Regions from separate parts of the Caballeronia sp. GAWG2-1 genome, predicted to be linked through region 3. Evidence: riboswitches for the same ligand, from Rfam matches in the RefSeq annotation. Region 3 holds a riboswitch; each other region holds the start of a gene.
What was found. Region 3 has a riboswitch for cobalamin ahead of NCR98_RS03215 (TonB-dependent receptor domain-containing protein). Riboswitches for the same ligand answer to the same signal wherever they lie in the genome.

Region 1 (7,431 bases), on a different contig from region 3:
CGCGCGATCGAATTGCCAGGGCCGTGCCTTCGATAGCGGGTTGTAGAACGCCATGACGAAATCGGCCTGACCCGCATGCGCTATGCGTTTCTCGATGACGCCCCACGGCTTCAGATTATCCGATAGCGACAAAACGCAGAAGTCATGGCCGAGCGGTGCGCCCGCACGCGCCGCCGTGGCAAGCGACGCCGATACGCCCGGCACGATCTCGAGTTTCACGGCATGCCATGACGCGTTTGCTTCCTTGTCGAGTGCTTCAAGCACGGCTGCCGCCATGGCGAACACGCCCGGATCGCCCGACGATACGACCACGACCCTGCGTCCCTCGCTTGCCAGTTCGAACGCATGTCGCGCGCGCTGCAACTCTTCGCGATTGTCCGTCATATGCGCGCGTTGATCGGTGCGAAACGGGCCTGCCATGCGCACGTAGGTTTCGTAACCGAGCACGTCTTCTGCGGCACGGAGCGCGGCTTTCGCGGCGGGCGTCATCATTTCGGAGCTGCCTGGACCGAGACCGATCACGGTCAACGTGCCGCGTGCACGGCCTATCGCCTGCGCATCGACGGGCGCGTTCGCGACGTGCAATGCAACGTCGCCGTTATGCGAAACATCGAAAGGCGGGGCGTCGCTGAAACGCAATGGCACGTCGAGCGCTTGCGCGGCATCGGCGAGACGTCGCGATGTCATTGCGTGCGTGGGCGCGACCAGCACAGCGAGTGCGAGCGGCGCGAGGCTTCGTGCTTGAAGTGCCTTGCGTACGCATTCCGCTACATCGCCGTTCGTCGCGTCGTCTTCGATCCATGCAATCACACAACGTGGATGAATCACGAGACTGTGTTCATCGCGGGCGCTTTCGGGCGTGATGCGGATGGCGCGCGACGCATCGTCGGCGCGAGGAAGGGCTGCCTGATCGAGCCACGGTGCGTGGCCTTCCACGCGCGTCGTTGCTCCGCCAAGCAAGTCGGACACGAAGCGCTTGCCGCGTTCGATATCCGCCAGTACGTAGCCTTCGGGCGGCGCGAGCAGACATTGACCGAAGCGTAATTCGCCGCTCGTCGTGATGGCCGGTACGATACCGAGCATCTGGCCGATTTCACGCGCAAGCATGTTCACGCCGCTCATGCCGCCGAGCAGCGGCACGACCGCGCTGCCGTCCTGCGCGACAGCGAGCACCGGCGGCTCCGCGCCTTTATCCGCAAGCGACGCTGCCAGCGCGCGAATCACGATGCCTGCTGAACATAGCGCGACGATTGGCGAGCCTGCCGCGTAGAGTGCCCGCACGTGCGCGCCGAAGTCGTCGAAGGAGACGTCCACCTTCACGCGACTAGCGAGTCCATGAACGAGCGATCCCGGACGACACGCCTGAATCTTGCGCGCGATAGTCAGCGCACCGTTGCCGAGCACGACGATGGCAAGCGGCTTCGCTAAGTCTATGCGCTCCATTTCGTCCCCGGCACGATCAACAGCGAGAAGTAGGGCGATGCCATTGGATCGACTTCGTTCAGCGGCACGATGCGTTGATTCGCCATCGTCGCGCGTTCCACATACAACGCGCGTTTGTCGAGCCCGAGTTCCGCCAGCACACGACGCACTTTGTCGAAGTTGCGGCCGAGCTTCATGATGACGGCGGCATCGCTCGTCGCCAGCTTTCGTTTTAGTTCGGTTTCCGAAAGAACGCCCGAAAGCACCGCAAGGCTCTGATTACGATAAACCAGTGGCACGCCAAGCACTGCGACGCCGCCCAGCATCGAACAGACGCCGGGCACGACTTCTGCCTCGAAGCGCGCGGCAAGGCGATCGTGCAGATACATGTACGAGCCGTAGAAGAACGGATCGCCTTCGCAGATCACCGCCACGTCGCGGCCGGCTTCGAGATGATCCGCAATGGCGAGCGCGCATTCATCGTAGAACGCGCTGATGATCGTCTCGTAGCAAAGCGGCGGTTCGAGCGCTTCCGTCGTCACGGGATAGACGAGCGGCAAGCGCGTCTGCGTGTCTTCGAGATGAGATTCGATGATGCCGAACGCGTTGCCCTTCTTCCCCTTCGCGACGAAATACGCGACCACGGGCGCCGCCTTGAGCAGCTTCAACGCCTTCACCGTGATGAGATCGGGATCGCCCGGACCGACGCCCAGGCCATGGAGTCTTCCGCTCATCACTCGGCCTCCGATGCGAGCGCATTCACGGCGGCCGCCGCCATCGCGCTGCCGCCGCGTCGTCCGAGCAACGCGACGAAAGGAATGCCACGGCTGTCGGCGGCAAGCATGGCTTTCGATTCCGCCGCGCCTATAAAGCCCACCGGAAAGCCGAGGATGAGCGCGGGCTTCGGTGCGCCGTCGTCGATCATGTCGAGTAGATGAAAGAGCGCGGTGGGCGCATTGCCGATTGCGACGATCGCACCCGCAAGATCGGGCCGCCAGAGTTCGAGTGCGGCAGCGGAGCGCGTGTTGCGCATCTCACGGGCGCGTTCCGGCACGGAGGCATCGCCGAGCGTGCAGATCACGCGATTATTCGCGGGAAGGCGCGCGCGCGTGATGCCTTCGGCGACCATGCGCGCATCGCAGAGAATGGGCGCGCCGCTCACGAGCGCTTCACGGCCCGCGATACCGGCATCGCACGAGAAGCGCAGGTCATTGACGATATCGATCATGCCGCACGCATGAATCAGCCGCACGGCGAGCTTTTCGAGGTTGGCGGGAATGGCGGCGAGGTCGGCTTCGGCACGAATCGTCGCGAACGATTGCCGGTAAATCTCCGCACCGTCGCGGGTATAGTCAGACATCGGCATGACTCCGGGCGAGCCATGCGGCCGCCTCTTCGATGAGGAGGTTATGGGCGATCACGTGTGTGCCTCGAAGCACGTCGTAGCGGCCGGGCGCAACGGCAACGAGCGTGTTTTCGACGGGATGCGCCGCCGCACAAAAGCGCTCGCAGCCGCTCAGATGCGCGTGCGCATGCTCGGGCAGCAAGGAGGCTAAACGATGCGCGTCCGCTTTCGTATCGGCACGGCTTTTCGCGCAGCCCGAAGAACCCGCGCATGCGATCAGACGCGCGAACGGATCGCGTGGATCGGTGGCGAGGCCAAGCGCGCGAAGGGCGTCGACGACATGCGTCATGCGATTCGCGTGCACGTCCGGCAGCAACACGCTTTGCCAGGGCGTCATCACGACGCGTTCTTCGGCGAGATCGGCGATTGCGTGAAGCGTATTAGCAGCGAGGCGGCCGAGCGGCGCTTGCGCGCCGACATAGTCCGCATGCGCGCCGAGTCGTAACGTTGCATCGGAAGGCGCGCGACGCCATGACTGAAGTGCGGCGTCGTGCTGTGTTTCGAAGTCGAGGGCATGGAGAAAGCCCGCTATTCCAACGCGTGCGAGCACATCGCGCATGCGGTGTTCTTCCACCGATGCCAGTGCCAGAAACGCCTGCAGCACGGCCAGGATGAAGCGCTTCGCGTCGTCACGCGCAATCGCGCCCGAGGCAGGCGCATGTTCCTCACGATGCGGCATCGATCCTGCAAAACCGAATGCGAAGCACGCGCCATTGTCCAGCGCCGAAAGCCAAAGATCGTGCGGATGATCGAGCATCGCAAGCGTTTCGCCATCGTCGATCTGCAACGCGAACTTCGGCGACAACGCGTGCAACGCGGCATCGGCCTGCATGCTTTCGACGATATCCGCTGCAAGCGCACGCGTTCCCGTGCTCGCAAGCGGGCTCAGCATGACGTTTCGGATATCGTCGGCGCCGGCCGTGGTCGGACCGAGGCCCGCCGCGAGCACGATGTCGATGAGTTCCGCGTGGGCGTCGTCGCGAATGCCGCGCAGTTGCAGATTGGCGCGATTGGTCACTTCGATCGTGCCGGAACCGCAGCGCTCGGCGGCGTGCGCCACGGCATGCGCGGCTTCGCGACGCAACTCGCCACCGGCAAGACGCACGCGCGCAAGGGCGCCATCGCGTGCGGGCACGATACGCATGAGGCCGGGACAGGCCGAAGACCGAGGCGGCAAGAACGATTCCAAAAGCTCGACCGTATGCTCAAGCGCTTGAGTTGCGAACCGGTACACCCCGCCCGGCAGGCTTCGCGCAATTGCGTTGAATAGCGTTGAATAGCAGTGAATGCTTACGTCGGCAGGTCTCTTGGCTGGCAGGTCGACATTCGCGCTAGCCTTCCCGGTAAAAACCAGTGGCAGTGGAGCGCGGACTCGCTGCGTACAATTGCGGGGGCAGCCACAGTTTTGCTGTGTTCCCTGTTAGGCCATGAGGCTCGATACCGATCGAACCCTTCAGGCACCGACGAACGCGCTATTATGCCCGCTTTTATCGACCATCAGACCGCTTCCCGCCTTGCGCGGGTGCTTCAAACGCGGGATTCGCCCGTAGGAGGCCGCACATGTCGAACTGGCTGACCGTCGTGGGTATCGGCGAGGACGGCTGGCATGGGCTTGGCCGCGAGGCGCGGCGCGCGCTCTTCCAAGCACGGTCGATCCACGGCGGCGAACGTCACCTCGCGTTTCTGCCGGCGCGTATCGCGGCGCGCCGCGTGCCATGGCCAAGCCCGTTTTCCGTCGATGCCGTGCTCGCCGAGCGCGGCGTCCAAACATGCGTGCTTGCGAGCGGCGACCCCATGTTCTTCGGCGTCGGCGTCACGCTTGCGCGCGAATTATCCGCGGAAGAAATGCGCGTCATGCCCGCGCCTTCGTCGCTGTCGCTGGCGGCGGCGCGCTTGGGCTGGCCGTTGCAGGACGCGCAATGCGTGTCGCTCGTCGGGCGGCCGGTGGCGTCCCTGCTCGCGCATGTGTTTCGCGGCGGACGTCTGCTCGTCCTGAGCGCCGATGGCGCGACGCCCGCCGCCGTCACGCAGCTTCTCACGCTGCATGGTTTCGGCGCGAGCCGCGTGACGGTGTTCGAGCATCTGGGCGGCACGAATGAACGCCGGTTCGACGAACGTGCGGACGACTGGCGCGAGCCGCGCGTGGCGGCGCTCAATCTCATGGCGATCGAATGCCGCACGCATGCGGGCCACGCGGGGCCATCGCTCACGCCGGGTCTTGCCGACGACGCGTATCGGCACGACGGCCAGCTTACCAAGCGCGATGTACGCGCCGTGACGCTCGCACGTCTCGCGCCGCAACCGGGCGAATTGCTGTGGGATGTCGGCGCGGGTTGCGGGTCCATCGGTATCGAGTGGATGCGCGCGCATCCCGCTTGCCGCGCGATTGCAATCGAAGCGAACGAGGGGCGGCAGCGTCTCATCGAACATAACCGCGATGCGCTCGGCGTGCCTGCGCTGCAACTCGTCAAGGGCGAGGCGCCCGGCGCGCTCGACGGTTTGAGCGCGCCGGATGCCGTGTTCATCGGCGGCGGCGTGACCGTGCCGGGTCTCCTCGATGCGTGCTGGTCGCGCGTGCGGCAGGGCGGTCGGCTGATCGTCAACGCCGTGACCTTGCAGAGCGAAGCGGCGCTCGTTGCATGGCGCGCGGAGCATGGCGGCGAGCTGACGCGGATCGGCATCGCACGGGCCGAGCCGCTCGGCAGTTTCGATACGTGGCGGCAAGCGCTGCCGATCACGCTTCTGCACGCGAAGAAGCCATGAGCTCGCCGGCGGATGACCATCCCGATGCGTGACGAGACGCCCGAACAGTCCGCGCCGCTCAGAAGCGGCTACACGACGGGAAGCTGCGCGACGGTGACGAGTCTCGCGGCCGCGCGCCTTTTGTTGCTCGGCGAGCCGAGCGAGCGCGCGGTGATCGTGCTGCCGAAGGGCCAGTCCGTGACCATGCCGCTCGCGTTCTGCCGTCTTGCCGGCGATGCAGCGGAAGCGGGCGTCATCAAGGATGCCGGCGACGATCCCGATGTCACGCATGGCGCGCTCGTCATAGCTCGCGTGCGGCTTGCGGCGCGGCATGGCGTGCGCTTTCACGCGGGACCGGGCGTTGGCACCGTGACGCGCGCGGGCCTTGCGTTGCCGATCGGCGAGCCGGCCATCAACCCCGTTCCCCGCAAAATGATGAGCGAGCATCTCGAAGCACTCGCCACGCGAGCGGGTTATGCGGGCGGTTTCGACGTGAGCATCGGCGTGGAGAATGGCGAGGCGCTTGCGCTCAAGACGATGAATCCGCGGCTCGGCATTATCGGCGGACTGTCGATACTCGGGACCACCGGCATCGTCCGGCCGTTTTCGTGTGCGGCTTATATCGCGTCGATCCATCAGGGGATCGATGTCGCGCGCGCCAATGGCGTGCAACATATCGCGGCGTGCACCGGCAATCAGAGCGAGGACGCCATGCGCGCGCGTTACGGCTTGCCGGATATGGCGCTCATCGAAATGGGCGATTTCGCGGGTGCGGTTTTGAAGCACTTGCGTCGCGCGCCGGTCGAAAAACTTAGTGTTTGCGGCGGCTTCGGCAAACTCAGCAAGCTCGCGGCGGGACATATGGATCTGCACAGCCGCACGTCGAGTATCGACTTGCCGCTTCTCGCCACCTGGGCCGCCGATGCTGGCGCGAGCATCGCGTTGCAGCACGCGATTCGCATGGCCAACACGAGTCAGGAGGCGCTTAAGCTGGCGCGCGGCGAAGGCATCGCGCTCGGCGATATCGTCTGCGCGCGGGCCCGCGAAGTGGCGCTCGACGTCGTGCCGCAAGGCATCGTCGTGGAGACTTTCGCCATCGACAGGCAAGGGCAGATCGTCGGGAGCGCGCAATGAAGCGCGTGCTATTGCTCGGCGGCACCGGCGACGCGCTCGTCATTGCGCGCAAGCTCGGCACGTCGCATGTCTACAGTCTCGCGGGGCTCGGGCGTGTGCCGACGGATCTCGCATGTGAGGTTCGCGTCGGCGGTTTTGGCGGCGTGGCGGGTCTGGCAACGTATCTGCGTGAAGAAGGCATCGCGCTCGTGCTCGATGCCACGCATCCCTACGCCGCGCAGATGAGCCGTCATGCACGCGAAGCATGTACGCTCGTTGGCGTGCCCTTGTGGGCCGTGCGTCGTCCGGCATGGCAGCCGCGAGCAGGCGACATCTGGCGCGAGGCGCGCGATTGGCCAGGCGTCGTCGATGCAATCGCGGCCTATGAAAAGCCGTTATTCACGCTCGGACGCGAGCCGCTTGCGCATCTTGACGAGATACCCGCGTCGCAATTCTGGACTGTCCGTTGTCTCGACCCGCACGAAGGCAACGCGCGTGCGCGGATCGTCGATGCGCGCGGGCCGTTCAGTATCGAAGGCGAGCGCGCGTTGTTCGATGCGGCGCGTATCGATGTCGTCGTCAGCAAAAACAGCGGCGGCCGCGCGACCGAAGCGAAGCTCGCGGTGGCGCGCGAACGCGGCTTGCCCGTCGTGATGCTTGCGCGGCCCGCGCTTCCCGAAGCCGATCGCGCGTTCGACGATCCGGCAAGCGCGCTCGATGCACTCACAACCGAACTTCCTCTTCCATGA
Region 2 (7,431 bases), on a different contig from region 3:
GGATTGTGCTGCGTGATGAACTCGCGCGTGTCTGCGTCGTTCACGTAAGCGTCGGTAACGAGCGCGTATTGATGATCCGATACGACACGCGCCGTGGCGTCGTATCCATAGAGATAATCCACCGTTGCAGCGAGTTCGGATGCGCCTTTGTAGCCGTGACGCTTGACGCCGTCGATCCATTTTGGATTGACCACGCGCGAGCGCACCACGCGTGCAATCTCTTCGTTCAAGGTCCGCACGCGCGGCGCGGCGGGATTGCTATGATCCGCGTTATACGCCTGCGGTTGCAGGCCCGAAAGATAACGCACGGCCGCGACCATGCCGCCCTGAAACTGATGGTAGTCGTTCGAGTCCAGCAGATCGTGCTCGCGGTTATCTTGATTCTGAAGCACGACATCGAGCGCGGAAAGCCGCGTGCCGAAGCTCGCTCGCGCATCCACGCCGTCTTGCGCCTGCGAATACGCATAGCCTCCCGTGCTTTGATACGCGGCCGAGAGATCGGCGTCGCTCTGCCATTGCTTCGCATCGATCAGTTCCTGCAAGCCCGCGCCATACGCGCCCGGCTTTGTGCTGAACACGCGCCAGCCTGCACGTTGCCGCGCTTCTTTCGCATTCATACCGCGACCGATCAGTTCATCGCGCTCACGCATGATGCGCGCGCGAATCGGATTGATATCCTCGGGCTCGTCTTCGAGTTCGGCGACGGCTTGCACCGCCGCATCGAAAAGATGCATGAGATTGGCGAAGGCGTCGCGAAAGAACCCCGATACGCGCAAGGTAACGTCGATACGCGGCCGGTTGAAGATGGAGATTGGCAGTATCTCGAAGTCCGTCACGCGATTGCTTCCCGCCGCCCACTTCGGCCGTACGCCGATCAGTGCGAACGCCTGGGCCATATCGTCGCCGCCAGTGCGCATGGTCGCCGTGCCCCACACGGAAAGGCCGATGGCGCGCGGGAAATCGCCGTGATCCTGCACGTGTCGTTCCACCAGCAGATTGGCCGACTTGAGGCCGATGGACCACGCGGCCTGAGTCGGCAACGCGCGTGTGTCGACCGAATAAAAATTGCGTCCGGTAGGCAACACGTCCGGTCTGCCGCGCGATGGAGAACCGCTCGGACCAGGCGGCACGAAGCGGCCCTCGAGCCCGCGCTTCAGTTGCTCGAGCTCTTGCGGACCACACGCGTCGAGACGCGCGAGCACATCGCCTTGCAAGCGTTCGAGCACCAGCGTCGTTTGCGGCCCCGGCGATTCGGCATCGCCTTGAAATAGTTGCAACGCTAACGATTCGAGGCGTTCGCGTGTATCGCCATGATGCCGCCAAGGCGCGTCGACCGCGTTTTGAAGCGCGTCGGGGCGAGGTCCATTCCATGGCGCCGCCCAGTCGGCATCGAGCGGATCGAACGCTTCACCGAGCGCGAGATCGCGCGCCATGGCCGTGATGAGACTTGCATTCGCACCGCGTCCGTCGCCGGTCGGAAAACGGCCCAATGCGAGCAGCGTATCGCGCCTTTGCACGCCTTCGGGCGATACGCCGAACACATGCAGACCATCGCGTATCTGCGCTTCCTTGAGTTCGCACAGATAGGCATCGGCACGCGTAAGCAGCGTGTCTTCGCCTTGCAAGTCGCGCGGTGCGTCGAGCCCGAGTTCCTCATGCAACCTGTTCTCGACGATGTTCGCGAGGATGGACTTGCGCAGCAGCTTCGCGCGGCGCGTATCGACCATGAGCGCTTCGTAGTATTCGTCCACTTGTCGTTCGAGATCCTGCAGCGGCCCATAGTTTTCGGCACGCGTGAGCGGCGGCATCAGATGGTCGATGATGACCGCCTGCGCGCGACGCTTGGCCTGACTTCCCTCGCCCGGATCGTTCACGATGAAGGGATAGAGATGCGGCATGGGACCGAGAATGAGATCGGGCCAGCACGATGCCGACAACGCAACGCTCTTGCCCGGCAGCCATTCGAGGTTGCCATGCTTGCCGACATGCACGAGCGCATCGGCCTGGAAACGCAAGCGCAACCAAAAATAAAACGCGAGATACGCATGCGGCGGCACGAGCTCGGCATCGTGATAGCTCGCATAATCGTTGCGCTCGCGCGAGCGCGAAGGCTGAATGCCGATGAACACTTCACCGCAACGCAAGCCTGCAATCATGAAGCGGCCGCGCCGTATCGTCGGATCGTCTTCAGGCGCGCCCCATATATTTTCCAGTGCTTGCCGTGCATCCAGCGGCAACGCGCGATAGGCATCGAGATAATCTTCGAGCGCAAGACTTTGCAGGGCCGGGCGAAGATCGCGCACGACAGGGTCGTTCGTCACGCCTCGCGTAAGCGCTTCGATGAGCGCATCGCCATGTTCGGGAATCTGGTCTAAGCGATAGCCTTCACGCTCGAGCAACTGCAAGATGTTGATGGCCGATGCCGGCGTGTCCAGTCCCACGCCGTTGCCAATGCGCCCTTCGCTCGCCGGATAATTCGCCAAGACGAGCGCGATGCGCTTGCGCTCGTTCGGCGTATGTCTGAGCTTGCACCAGCGCGCGCTGAGTTCGGCGACGAAGCGCAGGCGCTCGGTATCGGCTTTATAACGCACCACGTCGACCTGCGTATGCGGGCATCGATAAGCAAGCCCCTTGAAGCTCACCGCTCGCGTGATGATACGGCCATCCACCTCGGGGAGCGCCACGTGCATGGCGACATCGCGCGAATTCAGGCCTTGATTGTCCTTCTGCCAGTCATCGCGATTGCCCCCGCTCAAGATCACTTGCATCACGGGCGCATCGCCGGCCACTTCGAATGCTTCGCTTTCTCCGATCACGCCCGCAGCGAACGCCGTGGTATTGAGCACGAGCGATGCACCATGCTGCGCGCACAAACGCTCCACTACTTCGCGGCTCAGACTTTCCTTGAGCGATGCAATCGCAATGGGCAGCGGATTCATGCCCTCGCGTTCGAGCGCTTCGATGAATGCATCGAACACAGCGGTGTTGCCTGATTGAAGGTGCGCGCGATAGAAAAGAATGGCAACCACCGGCGCGCCTTCGGTCCAGCGTTCGCGCCAATCGTCGCTAGAAGCGCTTTCGCGCTCGGGGTGATAGATCGCGACCGCGGGCAACGCGCTCGGCGCGTGCGCTTCGCGTCCCCAACCGAACGCGCGATGCGCAATGGCGCGTAGAAACTCTTCGGCATTGCGCGCGCCGCCTTCACGTAAATAGCGCGACAGGTCGCGGCAGAACGCGGCATCGGCCGTACTCTTGCCGATGAGATTCGGGTCTTCCGCAAGATCGCCCGAAAACATGGCGAGCATTTGCTTTTCGCGCTTTGCCAAAGCGACGAGACGCTCGATACCGTAGGGCCAATACGATTCGCCGCCGAGATGATCGACGATGACGACCTTTGCATGACGCAGAATGTCGTCGACATAAAAGTCGACCGAAGCGTTCTGGCGCAGGAACGATTGATTTGCGAGCCGCACTTCCGGAAAGCCGGGGCCGAGACGCGGAAAGACGCTTGCGAGCAGCGCGAGCGTGGTATCGGCCGAACTGAGCACGACAATGGGCGCGCGCGTCTGCTCGATCCGCATCACGCCTGCTGCGTCGTCGACGAAGCCTCCCGGAGTCGTGCGCAGCAGATGCATCGCTCAGGCCTGCACGGGTAAGGTCTGCAACGCGGAAACGAAAGCACGTTGCAGCGTTTCGCGGTCGAGGTCCTCGCCGATAAGCACGAAGCGACTCGATGCCTCGCCCTCGTTCCAGCGCCTGTCGAAGTAACTGTCGAAGCGTCGCCCCACGCCTTGCACGACGAGCCGCATGGCGGCACCCGGCAACGCCGCGAAGCCCTTCACACGGTAAATCGTGTGCCTTTCCACCAGCACGTGCAGTGCCGCAAGCAGCTGTTCGCGCGACTCGACATCCGCTGCGACCACCACGGAATCGAACTCGTCGTGATGATGATCCGCATGACCGTCTTCGTCGGGCGAGCCATGATGGTCGTGCCGCAGATGAATGGTCTCTTCCGATGCGGATTGCAAGCCGAGCAGCGCATGCATGTCGAGTTTGCCCATCTGCGCGGGAACGATCTTCACTTCGGGCGGAATCTCGGGACGCACGAGCGCATCGACCTTGCTCAACGCGGCGGCATCCATGAGATCGGTCTTGTTGACGATGACGAGATCCGCCGACGACAGTTGGTCTTCAAACAATTCATGCAACGGCGATTCGTGATCGAGATTCGGATCGGCCTTGCGCTGCGCATCGACGGCGCTGGGATTTGCCGCGAACTGACCGCTTGCCGCAGCCGGACCGTCGACCACGGTAACGACCGCGTCCACGGTGAAGGCGTTCTTGATGGACGGCCAGTTGAAGGCCTGCACGAGCGGCTTGGGCAAGGCAAGCCCGGACGTTTCGATCAACACGTGATCGATACTGTCGCGCCGTTCAAGCAGTTGCTCCATCACCGGATAAAACTCTTCCTGCACGGTGCAACACAAGCAACCGTTCGCGAGTTCATAGAGATTGCGTTCGGCGGAGCCTGCTTCGTCGTCGCAACCGATACCGCAGCCCTTGAGAATTTCCCCATCGATACCGAGCTCGCCGAACTCGTTGACGATGACCGCGATGCGCTTGCCCTGCGCGTTTGAAAGAATGTGCCGCATCAGCGTGGTTTTGCCGCTGCCGAGGAAGCCGGTCACGACCGTGACGGGGATCTTGCGCGTTTGCATCGTTGCTCCGTGCTTGATTGATGCGTGCGCCCTATGCGTGATGGTGTGCGCGATGCGGTCTATTCGACCTTTGCAGCGGCATGGACATGGAAAAGCGCACGACTCGGTGGATCTGGGAATACGCCGCAACCCCGCGGCTAAGGAAATCCCTTCGGTAATTCTGGCCGGTATCCGGGCTGACGAAAATAGCCGCTTCGCCTTCCCGCGCCGGACGCTTTGAACGCCTAGCACAGTGGCTTTGAAACCGGCTTGCCGCGCATGTCATGCGTGGCTTTCGCTTACCGTTGCGGGGGCAGCACAGGTTGGCTTGCGTTCGCCTGAACGCGCGCTTCCTGTTTCCCGTTCAACTGCGCGCTAAAGACTTGGCGCGCGAGCACCTGAACTATTGAAAGTCTAGGGCTAGCGGGGTTAGGCGTCAAGAAAGCATGGTGCCTGCCTAAGCGTCCGGTATGGTATCTTTCCTCCGCCTTAAGGCTTTTCAAGTCGACCTCCATGAATTGGCTTCGTTTAGCATGAGCGCCGCGCTCGTCATCGGCATCGGCTGCCGCCGCGGCGTAAGCGCCGAAGCAATAGAACGCGCTGTGCGTGGTGCGCTTGGCACGCTCGCATTTGCCGATATCGCCAGCGTGGCAAGCATCGACGCTAAGAAAGACGAAACAGGATTGCTTGCATTTTGCGAGCGTCATCAATTGCGCGTGGATTTCTTTAGCGCCGATCAAATCGAGCGCGCGCCTGGGAAATTCTTATCGCAGGCCAGGCGGCATTTGAATGTCGACGGCGTATGCGAGCCTTGCGCGCTCATTGCCAGCGGCGGCCGGCTCGTCGTGCATAAGACTATCGCGGGCGGCGTGACGGTCGCTATTGCAGAGACACCATCGAAGAAACAAGCATGAAAACCGATACCGAATCGCATTTGCGCATGACCCAGCGGCGCAAGGAAGGCCATGAGAAAAAGCAGGCCGCCGCCGACCATGAAAAGGGCCTGTTGATCGTCAATACCGGCAACGGCAAAGGCAAGACCACCGCTGCATTCGGCATGGCCATGCGCGTGCTCGGGCACGGCATGAAACTCGGCGTGGTGCAATTTATCAAAGGCGCGCTGCATACGTCGGAACGCGATTTCCTTGGCGCAATCGCGCATTGCGATTTCGTGACGATGGGCGATGGCTATACGTGGAACACGCAAAATCGCGAGGCGGACATCGCCACGGCGCGCAAGGGATGGGACGAAGCACGACGCATGATCCAAAGCGGCGAGTATCAGATGGTCGTACTCGACGAGCTCAATGCCGTGCTCAAGTACGAATATTTGCCGCTTGAGGAAGTACTCGGCGTGCTAAAGGCACGGCCGGCCATGCTGCATGTCGTCGTGACAGGACGACACGCGGCCGATGAGCTCATTGAAATAGCCGATCTCGTCACCGAAATGCGCCTCGTAAAGCACCCTTATCGCGAGCAGGGCGTCAAGGCGCAACGCGGCGTCGAGTTCTGACGCAATGGCAAACTGTCCCGCACTCTTCATCGGCGCGAGCGCGTCGCATCAAGGCAAGACCACGGTGACGGCCGCGCTTGCGCGTCATCACACGCGGCAAGGCAGGCGCGTGCGCATCTTCAAGACCGGGCCGGATTTTCTCGATCCGATGATTCTCGAGCGGGCATGCGGGTCGCCCGTTTATTCGCTGCATCTTTGGATGGTCGGACTGGAAGCGTGCCGCGCGATGCTTTCCGCGGCCGCCAAGGAAGCCGACCTTATTTTGATCGAAGGCGTAATGGGCCTCTTCGATGGCACGCCGAGCAGCGCCGATCTCGCCGCTGCGTTCAATGTGCCCGTGCTCGCGGTAATCGGCGCGCATGGCATGGCGCAAACCTTCGGCGCGCTTGCGTTCGGACTTGCGCGTTATCGGCCCGATGTGCCGTTTCATGGCGTGCTTGCAAATCGCGTGGCGTCTGCGCGCCATGCACAGATGCTGGCCGAAGCCATCCCCGAAGGGCTGCGCTATTGCGGTCATTTTTCGAACGCGGACGATATCGCGCTACCCGAACGTCACCTTGGCCTCACTCAAGCGCGGGAAGTGGCGGACCTGGATGCGCGTCTCGACCGCGCCGCCGATGCCATTGCCGCGACCACGCTTGCCGATTTGCCGCCGCTCGTTCGCTTCGACGACGACATCACGCTAAGTGAACCGCCGCGTCTTCTCGACGGATTGCACATTGCGATCGCGCGGGACGCCGCGTTTTCATTTATTTATCCCGCGAATGTCGATTTGCTAAAGGCATCGGGCGCAAGCGTCAGCTATTTTTCCCCGCTAGCGGATGAGCCCGTACCCGCTCATGTCGATGCGCTCTACTTGCCCGGCGGCTATCCCGAGCTTCATGCCGCGACGCTTGCTTCCAATGCGTGCACGCGCGCTTCGATAGAAGAACATATCGCGCGCAATCGCGCGGTAGTCGCGGAATGCGGCGGTATGCTCTACCTGCTCGACGCACTGACGGATGTCGAAGGCAATCGTCATTCAATGCTAAGCGCCCTTCCCGGCGACGCCACCATGCAACGCCGTCTTTCGCGGCTGGCGATGCAACGAGTCGACACCGCCCACGGTCCGCTCACCGGCCACACCTTTCACTATTCGACGCTCAAGACATCGATGCAGCCTTTCACGACAGCCACGCACGCAACGACCGGTGCGCAGGGCGAAGCGCTTTATCGTCATGG
Region 3 (7,431 bases):
AGCTTTGCGGCATCAGCGAGCGCGCGCGTGCGAGATCCGCCGCGCGCCAGGATGCGAGCGCGCGGCCATTGAGCGATATCGCGCCTTCGGCCGGCTTTGTCAAACCCGCGAGCACGCCAATGAGCGTGGTCTTGCCCGCGCCGTTCGGCCCGGCTATGCACCACATCTCGCCCGCGCCGATACTTTGCGTGAGGTTTTCCACGAGCGTGCGAGCGCCCGCGCGCAAGCTGACGTGTTCGATATGCAGGGTCATCGCGGTCTCGCCAGCAGCATCCACAGGAACATCGGCACGCCGACGAGTGCGGTCACCACACCCACCGGCAATTGCGCGGGCGCGATCGCCGTGCGCGCGACGAGATCGGCGCTCATCACCGCGAGGCCGCCCGCCAGCGCCGACGCCGGCACGAGCATGCGCTGATCGTTGCCGAACGGGAGCCGCAATAAATGCGGCACGACGAGCCCAACGAAGCCGATGGTGCCCGCCGTCGTGACAGCCGCCGCTGCCGCAAGCGATGCGACGAGATACACCGACAGCCGCACGCGCGAGACAGGCACGCCGAGCGAACGCGCGGCCGTATCGCCACGCAACAGCACGTTGAGTTGCGGTGCGAGCGGCACGACGACGATCATCGCGACGACGAGCGCAATCAGCGCGGGCCACGGCGTCGCTGCGCCGTTCAGGTCGCCCGTCAGCCAGAAGATCATCCCGCGCAAGCGATTTTCCGGCGCAATGCTGAGGATCAACGTGATGAGCGCGCCCCAGCCCGCCGCTATCACCACGCCTGTCAGCAGAAGACGCGGAGAGGCATCGCGATCGCCGTGCCACAGGTCGCGTCGCGCGAGTCCGAGCACCAGCACGATGGATGCGAACGCGCCCGCGCACGCCGCCAGATCGATGCCCCACCACGGCAGCGACGCGAGCATCGCCGTGAGCGCGAAGGTCGCCGCGCCGCCGGATACGCCGAGCACGTACGGCTCGGCCAGCGGATTGCGCAACAGCACTTGCAGCAGCGCGCCGGAAAGCGCGAGCAAGGCGCCCGAAGCGAAACCCGCGAGCGCGCGCGGCAAACGCAAGGTGAGCACGATGTCATCGGCGATATCGGGCGCGGCCGCATGCGCGTGCAGCAACGCCGCGATGGCGCGCGGCAAGGGCAACGCGACGCTGCCGAGCGCGAGCGACGCCGCAAACACAAGCAACGCGGCAAGCCCGAGCGCAGCCCAGATGCCTAACGCGCGTTTAGCGTTCATCGCGCGGCGCAGGTCAACGGTGTCGCTCACGACGGGCGCCAGCCGAGCGTGACATAAGCGCCGCGCCTCGGCGTGTTGTACGAATAAGCCAGTTCATAGTTCCGGTCGAAGAGGTTGTCGACACGCGCGCTCACGTACCACGACTTCGTGATGTCATAGCGCGCCGACAGATTCACGACGCCATAGCCCGCGAGCGTCGAATCGTAATCGCTGCGCGCACCGCTCACGATCCACTCGCCACCCACGCGCCAGCTTCCTATCGAGCGATGCGCGCTGAAACTCGCGAAACGCCGCGCACGGCGCGTCAGGTCCTGATTGCCGGTTTCATCGACGGGATTCTGGAACGTCACGCCCGCGCGTAAATCAGTGGCGCCGACATGCCCTGCCCACGATCCCTCGACGCCCTGCACCTTCGCGCGTCCGACGTTCTGCGCGATATAGAAGCCGCTGCCGTCCGATACGTAATCGATCAGATTCGAATAGCGCGTCTGAAACGCCGTCACGCGCAGCACGCCCACTTGGTCCGATGCGTACTGCAGCGCCGCTTCCACCGAATGACTGCGCTCGGGCTGAATGGACGGATTGCCGCTGAACGGATAGTAGAGATCGTCGAAGCTCGGCGCGCGGAACGACGCCGCGTAACTCGCGCTCGCGCGCCAGTGCGTGTCGATGTTGTACGCATAGCCCAGATAGTAGCTGTTCGCGCCGCCGAAATCGGAATACTGGTCGTGGCGCAGATTGGCCTGCACTTCGCTCGGACCGAAGCGTCCCACATAGCCCGCGTACACCGAATTCACGTGACGATCCGGCGCGCTGAACTGATCCGAATCGAGCGTCTGGTCGAGATGCTCGTAACCGAACAGGAGCTTGTGCGCCTCCGTCAGGCGAAAGTCGTTCTGCCACAGATACTGGCGATCCTCGGAATTGAAGCGGCTCGTATAGATGCCGTTCTGCTCGATGTTCGCGCGGTCCTGTCCCTGCGCGACCGTGAAATGCGTGGTCCACTGGTCCGTGATACGGCCGTTCGCAAACACCGATGTCGACCGCACGCGACTGTGCGAATCGTTGAGATCGCCGGGCAAGCCGTAGGCATCGTCGAAACTGTCGATGCCGTTCGACTGATAGAAGCGCACGCCCGCGTCCCATTTGTCGCCGAACTTGTGGCGCAGCGTGGCCGCGACGCTTTCGTTCAGATAACCGTTCGCGTTCGGATTGGCGTTGGGCGCGAGCGCGGGATCGATCGACGAGAAACCATCGGTCTTCTCGCGCGATACGTTGAAGCTGAAGGTCGTGCGGCCTTCGCTATCGAGCGCGCCGGAAACGCCCGCAGCTTGCCGCTGCGTGTGATAGCTGCCGTATTCCGTCTCGAAGTAGAAGCGCGGCGGATGCGCCTCGCCGTCTTTCGTGAAGATCTGCACGACGCCGCCGATCGCGCCCGAGCCGTACAGCGCCGACACGTTGCCGTTCACGACTTCGATGCGGTCGATCTGATCCGGCATGATCTGCGCAAGCTGCGCCGAACCGAGCGATGCGGATTCCACACGCACGCCGTCGATCAAAACGAGCGATTGCGTCGAGGACGCGCCGCGTATGAACGCGCTTGCATTCGCTCCCGGGCCGCCGTTGCGCGTCACCTGCACGCCGGGCGCAAGACCGATGACGCCGAGCGCGTCGTAGGCATTGCTATCGGCGATATCCTGGGCGTCGAAGAGCGAAGTCTGCGCGATCGTATCGGCGAGAGGTTGCGCGGTGCGCGTCGCGGTCACGACGACGGGCGCGAGCGGCGGTTGCGAGGCTTCGTCCGCGAGCGCTTCATGAGCGAGCAACCATGTGTTGAGGGCGACGAGCGCGGCGCGTTCGATCGTTTTGCGTCTGCCCGCGTGTCGGGCAAGTGGCGATACCATGCGTGAAATGTTCCCATGCGTAGGCTGGCGCGACCTCGCTCCCCGCAAGGCCAATGCGCGACGAGCGCGCTCGAATGCGAACAGACGAACGCGCTGAACAGTTGGCCGGTATCCGGGCTGGCGACACACCGTCCCGCCTTCCCACGCATGAAGCGCAGTGGCATCGACACGTTCTTCGCCTGGCCTGCGTCGAGCGGCGGATTCTTGCGAATCAGACAAACTCGCAAGCAAACTCACACGACGGCGCGGCGAAAAACGCGCAAGGGACGACTTGCAACTTGCGTTGCGGTCGCTTACCGTTGCGGGGGCAGCACAGGTTGGCGTGGCCTTGGCGGCGCCGCTTCCTGTTTCCCGTTTGACTGCGCCCGCAAAAGAATGCGGACGCGAGCACCAAAAGTGCGGCAAGTGTAGGAGCGCGATTCAGGACCGTCAAGAAACGACCCTGGCCGATCATCGCAAGACACACGGCTCACGACGAACCCAACTAGAACCCGCCGTCGCAACACATCGGCAGCGCCCGCGCTTTCCACACACGAATGCATCGCGATGCACGCATGATCGCGTGCTGTTACGTCTCGAAACGAGACAATTATCGGAAGCTCCGTTGAACCGCGCTAGAATGCGAGGTCTTTAGAGGACGCAGCACATGCTCAACGAACTCGAATCACTGTCAGGAAATATCGGCCGGCTGATCCAGATCAGCGAGCGGCACAATCAGGCGCGTCTCGCGCTTGAAGCACAAATCGAACAACTGCGTAGCGACTACGCGAACGTGCAGGCAGAGCTTGTGCAAATGCGCGAAGAGCGCGACACGCTGCAAGCCGAACGCGATTCCCTCTCGGCCAAGATCGACGACGCGCAGGTCCGCCTGAACGCGATTCTCGAAAAGTTGCCGCGCGGCAAGTCCGCGAATCATGCCGAGACGGAAAATCAGCTCGATCTCCTCGATGCCCGTTCTCACGATGTGCAAGCCGCGCACGAGCATGCGCACGCGGGAGAGCACAGTGAGCATCATCACGGAGAGAAGGCATGACGACCACGCAGATCGAAGTATCCATTCTCGGCCAGCAATATCGCCTCGCCTGTTCGCCGGAAACCGAAGGTGCGCTGCGTGAAGCGGTGGCACGCGTCGACGCCGAGATGAACAAGGTGCGCAATGCAAGCAACGTGCGCGGGCAAGACCGCATCGCGGTGATGGCCGCGCTTTCACTCGCTTCCGAATTGCTGAGGCTGCAAGAAAGCGTGCGTCATGGCGAGGCCTTCCCCGCCGAGGAAATTCGCCGCACGATGCACTCCATGAACGAACAGCTTGGTGCTGTCATCGCGCAGTATGAAGTGCAGTGACCGAAGTGCCGCGACGCCGCTCCTTGGCGAACGCTAATCGGTCGCGCGATGTCAATCGAAAAAAGAAACTGCGCAATTGGTGTCGAGAGGCTGCATTAGACATTCGATTGGTGTAGAGTGACTACTCCCTGCCTGGTTCGCCAAGGTCATATATTCCTTGAACCAATGCTACATTGGCACGGTTGTGGAAACTTGCAGCACGGGCGCGCGCGTCACTCTGTCTGATGTACCCGAAGTGTTGCTTACTGCGACCAATCTTGAACCCAGGTTCAGGATGCCGGCCTAGCGGCCGAGGTGGGGACCCTACTCCAGCGGCATCGGTTCATACCGATGCCGTTTGCTTTTGTTGAGCCCGTTTTAAAACCCCGTTGCCGAATCCATCATGCGCTACTGGCTGATGAAGTCCGAACCGGACGAAGCGAGCATCGATCATCTCGCGCACGCGCCGAAGAAAACCCTCCCGTGGACGGGCGTGCGCAACTATCAGGCGCGCAACTTCATGCGCGACCAGATGCAAGTCGGCGACGGCGTGCTCTTCTATCATTCGAGTTGCCCGGAGCCGGGCATTGCGGGCATCGCCAAAGTCTGTTCTACGGCCTACCCCGATCCCACTCAGTTCGACGCCAAAAGCCCGTACTTCGACGCCAAGTCCACGCAGGAGACGCCGCGCTGGATGCTCGTCGATGTGCGTTTCGTCAAGAAGACGCCGTTGATTCCGCTCGCGACATTGCGCGAACACGCAGAACTCGCCGACATGCAAGTGCTCGCGCGCGGTAATCGGCTGTCGATCACGCCCGTGACCGAGGCGCAGTGGCGCTTCATAACCGAGCGTCTGGTCTAGGGCGCGCGAATCGTTCAAGGGAACTAAGGGAACGAACGAAGCGCCTAAGTGCGGTCGCGAATCACGCGATGCTCTTGCACTCGGAGTCCTTAGATGATCGACAAGAAAACCGCCGCCGCCCTCGCCTTCGTCGCGATGTCGAGCGCCGCGCTCACGCTTCCGCTTTCGGCCGCCGCTCAGACGGTAATCACCAATCCGCAGCCATCCGGCGTGCTCTCGCTATCCGCGCAAGCCAGCGCGCAAGTGCCGCAAGATGTCGTCAACATCACGCTGTTCTACGAGCAGGAAGCGGCCGATCCATCGTCGCTCACCACCACGCTCAATCAGCGCGCCGAAGCCGCATTGCGCGAAGCAAAAGGCGTCGACAACGTGACCGCGAAAAGCGGCTCGTTCACGGTTTATCCGAGCACGGATCGCGACGGTAAGATCTCCGCGTGGCGCGGCCGCACTGAGGTCGTGCTGGAATCGCACGACTTCGCGGCGGCGTCCAAGCTCGCGGGCAAGATGAGTAACGCCATGCAAGTCGGCAGCGTCGCGTTCTCGCTGTCGCCCGAAGCGCAGCGCGCCGCCGAGCAGAAGCTCTCGACGCAGGCCATCGAGTCGTTCCGCAAGGAAGCGCAGGCCACGAGCCAGGCGTTCGGCTACGCCAACTTCACGATCCGCGAAGTGAACGTGGGCCACAGCGGCGCGGGTCCGCGCCCGGTGATGATGATGCAGGCCCGCTCGCTTGGCGCGGACGCGAAGGTCGGCGCGCCGATGGCGCTCGAAGCCGGCACGACGACGGTGACCGTCGACGTGTCGGGTTCGGTGCAAATGGGGCGATAACTGCTGTGCCGGAGAACGCGGCGTGATTTACGCCGCGTTGCCGGACACGCGTTTCTGACGTTTGTACGCCCACACCATCATGACGATGCCCGCGACGATCATTGGCAGCGAGAGCCATTGGCCCATCGAAAAGCCGAGCGCGAGGAGTCCGAGATAATCATCCGGCTCGCGCGCGAATTCCACCGTGAAGCGCGCAAGCCCATAACCGATCAGAAACAACGCCGACACTGCGCCCACCGGCCGCGGTTTGCGCGCGAAGAGGTAGATCACCGCAAACAGCACGAGCCCTTCCAGCGCGATTTCATACAACTGCGACGGATGGCGCGGCAGCATGTGATAGCGCGAGAAAATCTCCGAGAGATTGTATTGCGCATCGAGCTGCGGATGCTTCGCGAGCCAGATGGCGTCGTCGTTGGTGGAATTCTGGAAGAGCATGGCCCAGGGCGCGGCCGGGTCGGTCACGCGGCCCCACAACTCACCGTTGATGAAGTTGCCGAGACGCCCCGCCGCCAGTCCGAGCGGCACCATCGGCGCGACAAAATCCGTCACTTGCAGCCACGTGCGCTTGCGCTGAAACGCGAACAGGACCATCGCGAGCGTCACGCCGAGAAAGCCGCCGTGAAACGACATGCCGCCTTCCCACACCTTGAAGATATCGAGCGGATGCGCGAAGTAATAACTCGCCTTGTAGAACACCACATAGCCAATGCGGCCGCCGAGAATCGTCCCGAGCACGCCGTAAAACAGCATGTCGTCGATGTCCTTGACGGTCCAGCCTTGCGCGGCGACATGCGGCAAGCGCAGACGCAATCTGCCGATGGCAATGGCCGAAATGAACGCAACGAGATACATGAGGCCGTACCAGCGCACGGCGAGCGGTCCGAGATGGATCGCGACGGGATCGAAATTGGGATGTATGAGCATCGTGTAATGGAAGAGCCAGGCGAACTTCAAAGGCGAATCATACGGCAACGACGGCAGCAGCCTGCGCGCGCACGATCTCGATGAGCCGGCTCAACACCGGACTCACTTCGGCCGCGCGCCACACGAGCCCGGTTTCGACCACGGGCCCCGGTTCCCGCAACGGGCGATACACCACGCCCGTGCGCCGCAGATGCCGCACCGACTGCGGCACGAGCGCGACGCCCATGCCGGCGGACACGAGGCTCACGATGGTCTGCATCTGTATCGCCTCTTGTCCGATGCGCGGCGTCAAACCGGCCGCGCCGTAGCAGCCCATAATGATGTCATACAAACCCGGCGCGAGAC

Region 1: it holds a riboswitch for cobalamin, as region 3 does, so the genes downstream of both, cobG (precorrin-3B synthase) here and NCR98_RS03215 (TonB-dependent receptor domain-containing protein) in region 3, are expected to answer to the same signal.
Region 2: it holds a riboswitch for cobalamin, as region 3 does, so the genes downstream of both, cobW (cobalamin biosynthesis protein CobW) here and NCR98_RS03215 (TonB-dependent receptor domain-containing protein) in region 3, are expected to answer to the same signal.

What each region holds. Positions count from the first base shown of each region.
Region 1 covers NZ_JALQDD010000027.1:169,515-176,945, reverse strand. Annotated here, with positions in the region: gene cobJ (precorrin-3B C(17)-methyltransferase) at 1-1,443, opposite strand, end outside; gene NCR98_RS17270 (precorrin-2 C(20)-methyltransferase) at 1,431-2,156, opposite strand; gene NCR98_RS17265 (precorrin-8X methylmutase) at 2,156-2,782, opposite strand; gene cobG (precorrin-3B synthase) at 2,775-4,004, opposite strand; cobalamin riboswitch at 4,108-4,307, opposite strand; gene cbiE (precorrin-6y C5,15-methyltransferase (decarboxylating) subunit CbiE) at 4,388-5,590, shown strand; gene NCR98_RS17250 (cobalt-precorrin-5B (C(1))-methyltransferase) at 5,615-6,703, shown strand; gene NCR98_RS17245 (cobalt-precorrin-6A reductase) at 6,700-7,431, shown strand; gene cobM (precorrin-4 C(11)-methyltransferase) at 7,428-7,431, shown strand, end outside.
Region 2 covers NZ_JALQDD010000027.1:178,992-186,422, forward strand. Annotated here, with positions in the region: gene cobN (cobaltochelatase subunit CobN) at 1-3,635, opposite strand, end outside; gene cobW (cobalamin biosynthesis protein CobW) at 3,639-4,718, opposite strand; cobalamin riboswitch at 4,864-5,114, opposite strand; gene NCR98_RS17300 (cobalamin biosynthesis protein) at 5,231-5,611, shown strand; gene cobO (cob(I)yrinic acid a,c-diamide adenosyltransferase) at 5,608-6,210, shown strand; gene NCR98_RS17310 (cobyrinic acid a,c-diamide synthase CobB) at 6,215-7,431, shown strand, end outside.
Region 3 covers NZ_JALQDD010000006.1:170,355-177,785, reverse strand. Annotated here, with positions in the region: gene NCR98_RS03225 (ABC transporter ATP-binding protein) at 1-253, opposite strand, end outside; gene NCR98_RS03220 (FecCD family ABC transporter permease) at 250-1,248, opposite strand; gene NCR98_RS03215 (TonB-dependent receptor domain-containing protein) at 1,275-3,152, opposite strand; cobalamin riboswitch at 3,239-3,562, opposite strand; gene NCR98_RS03210 (ATPase) at 3,799-4,185, shown strand; gene NCR98_RS03205 (cell division protein ZapA) at 4,182-4,496, shown strand; RNA gene ssrS (6S RNA) at 4,619-4,801, shown strand; gene NCR98_RS03195 (EVE domain-containing protein) at 4,879-5,337, shown strand; gene NCR98_RS03190 (SIMPL domain-containing protein) at 5,431-6,162, shown strand; gene lgt (prolipoprotein diacylglyceryl transferase) at 6,190-7,086, opposite strand; gene NCR98_RS03180 (LysR family transcriptional regulator) at 7,124-7,431, opposite strand, start outside.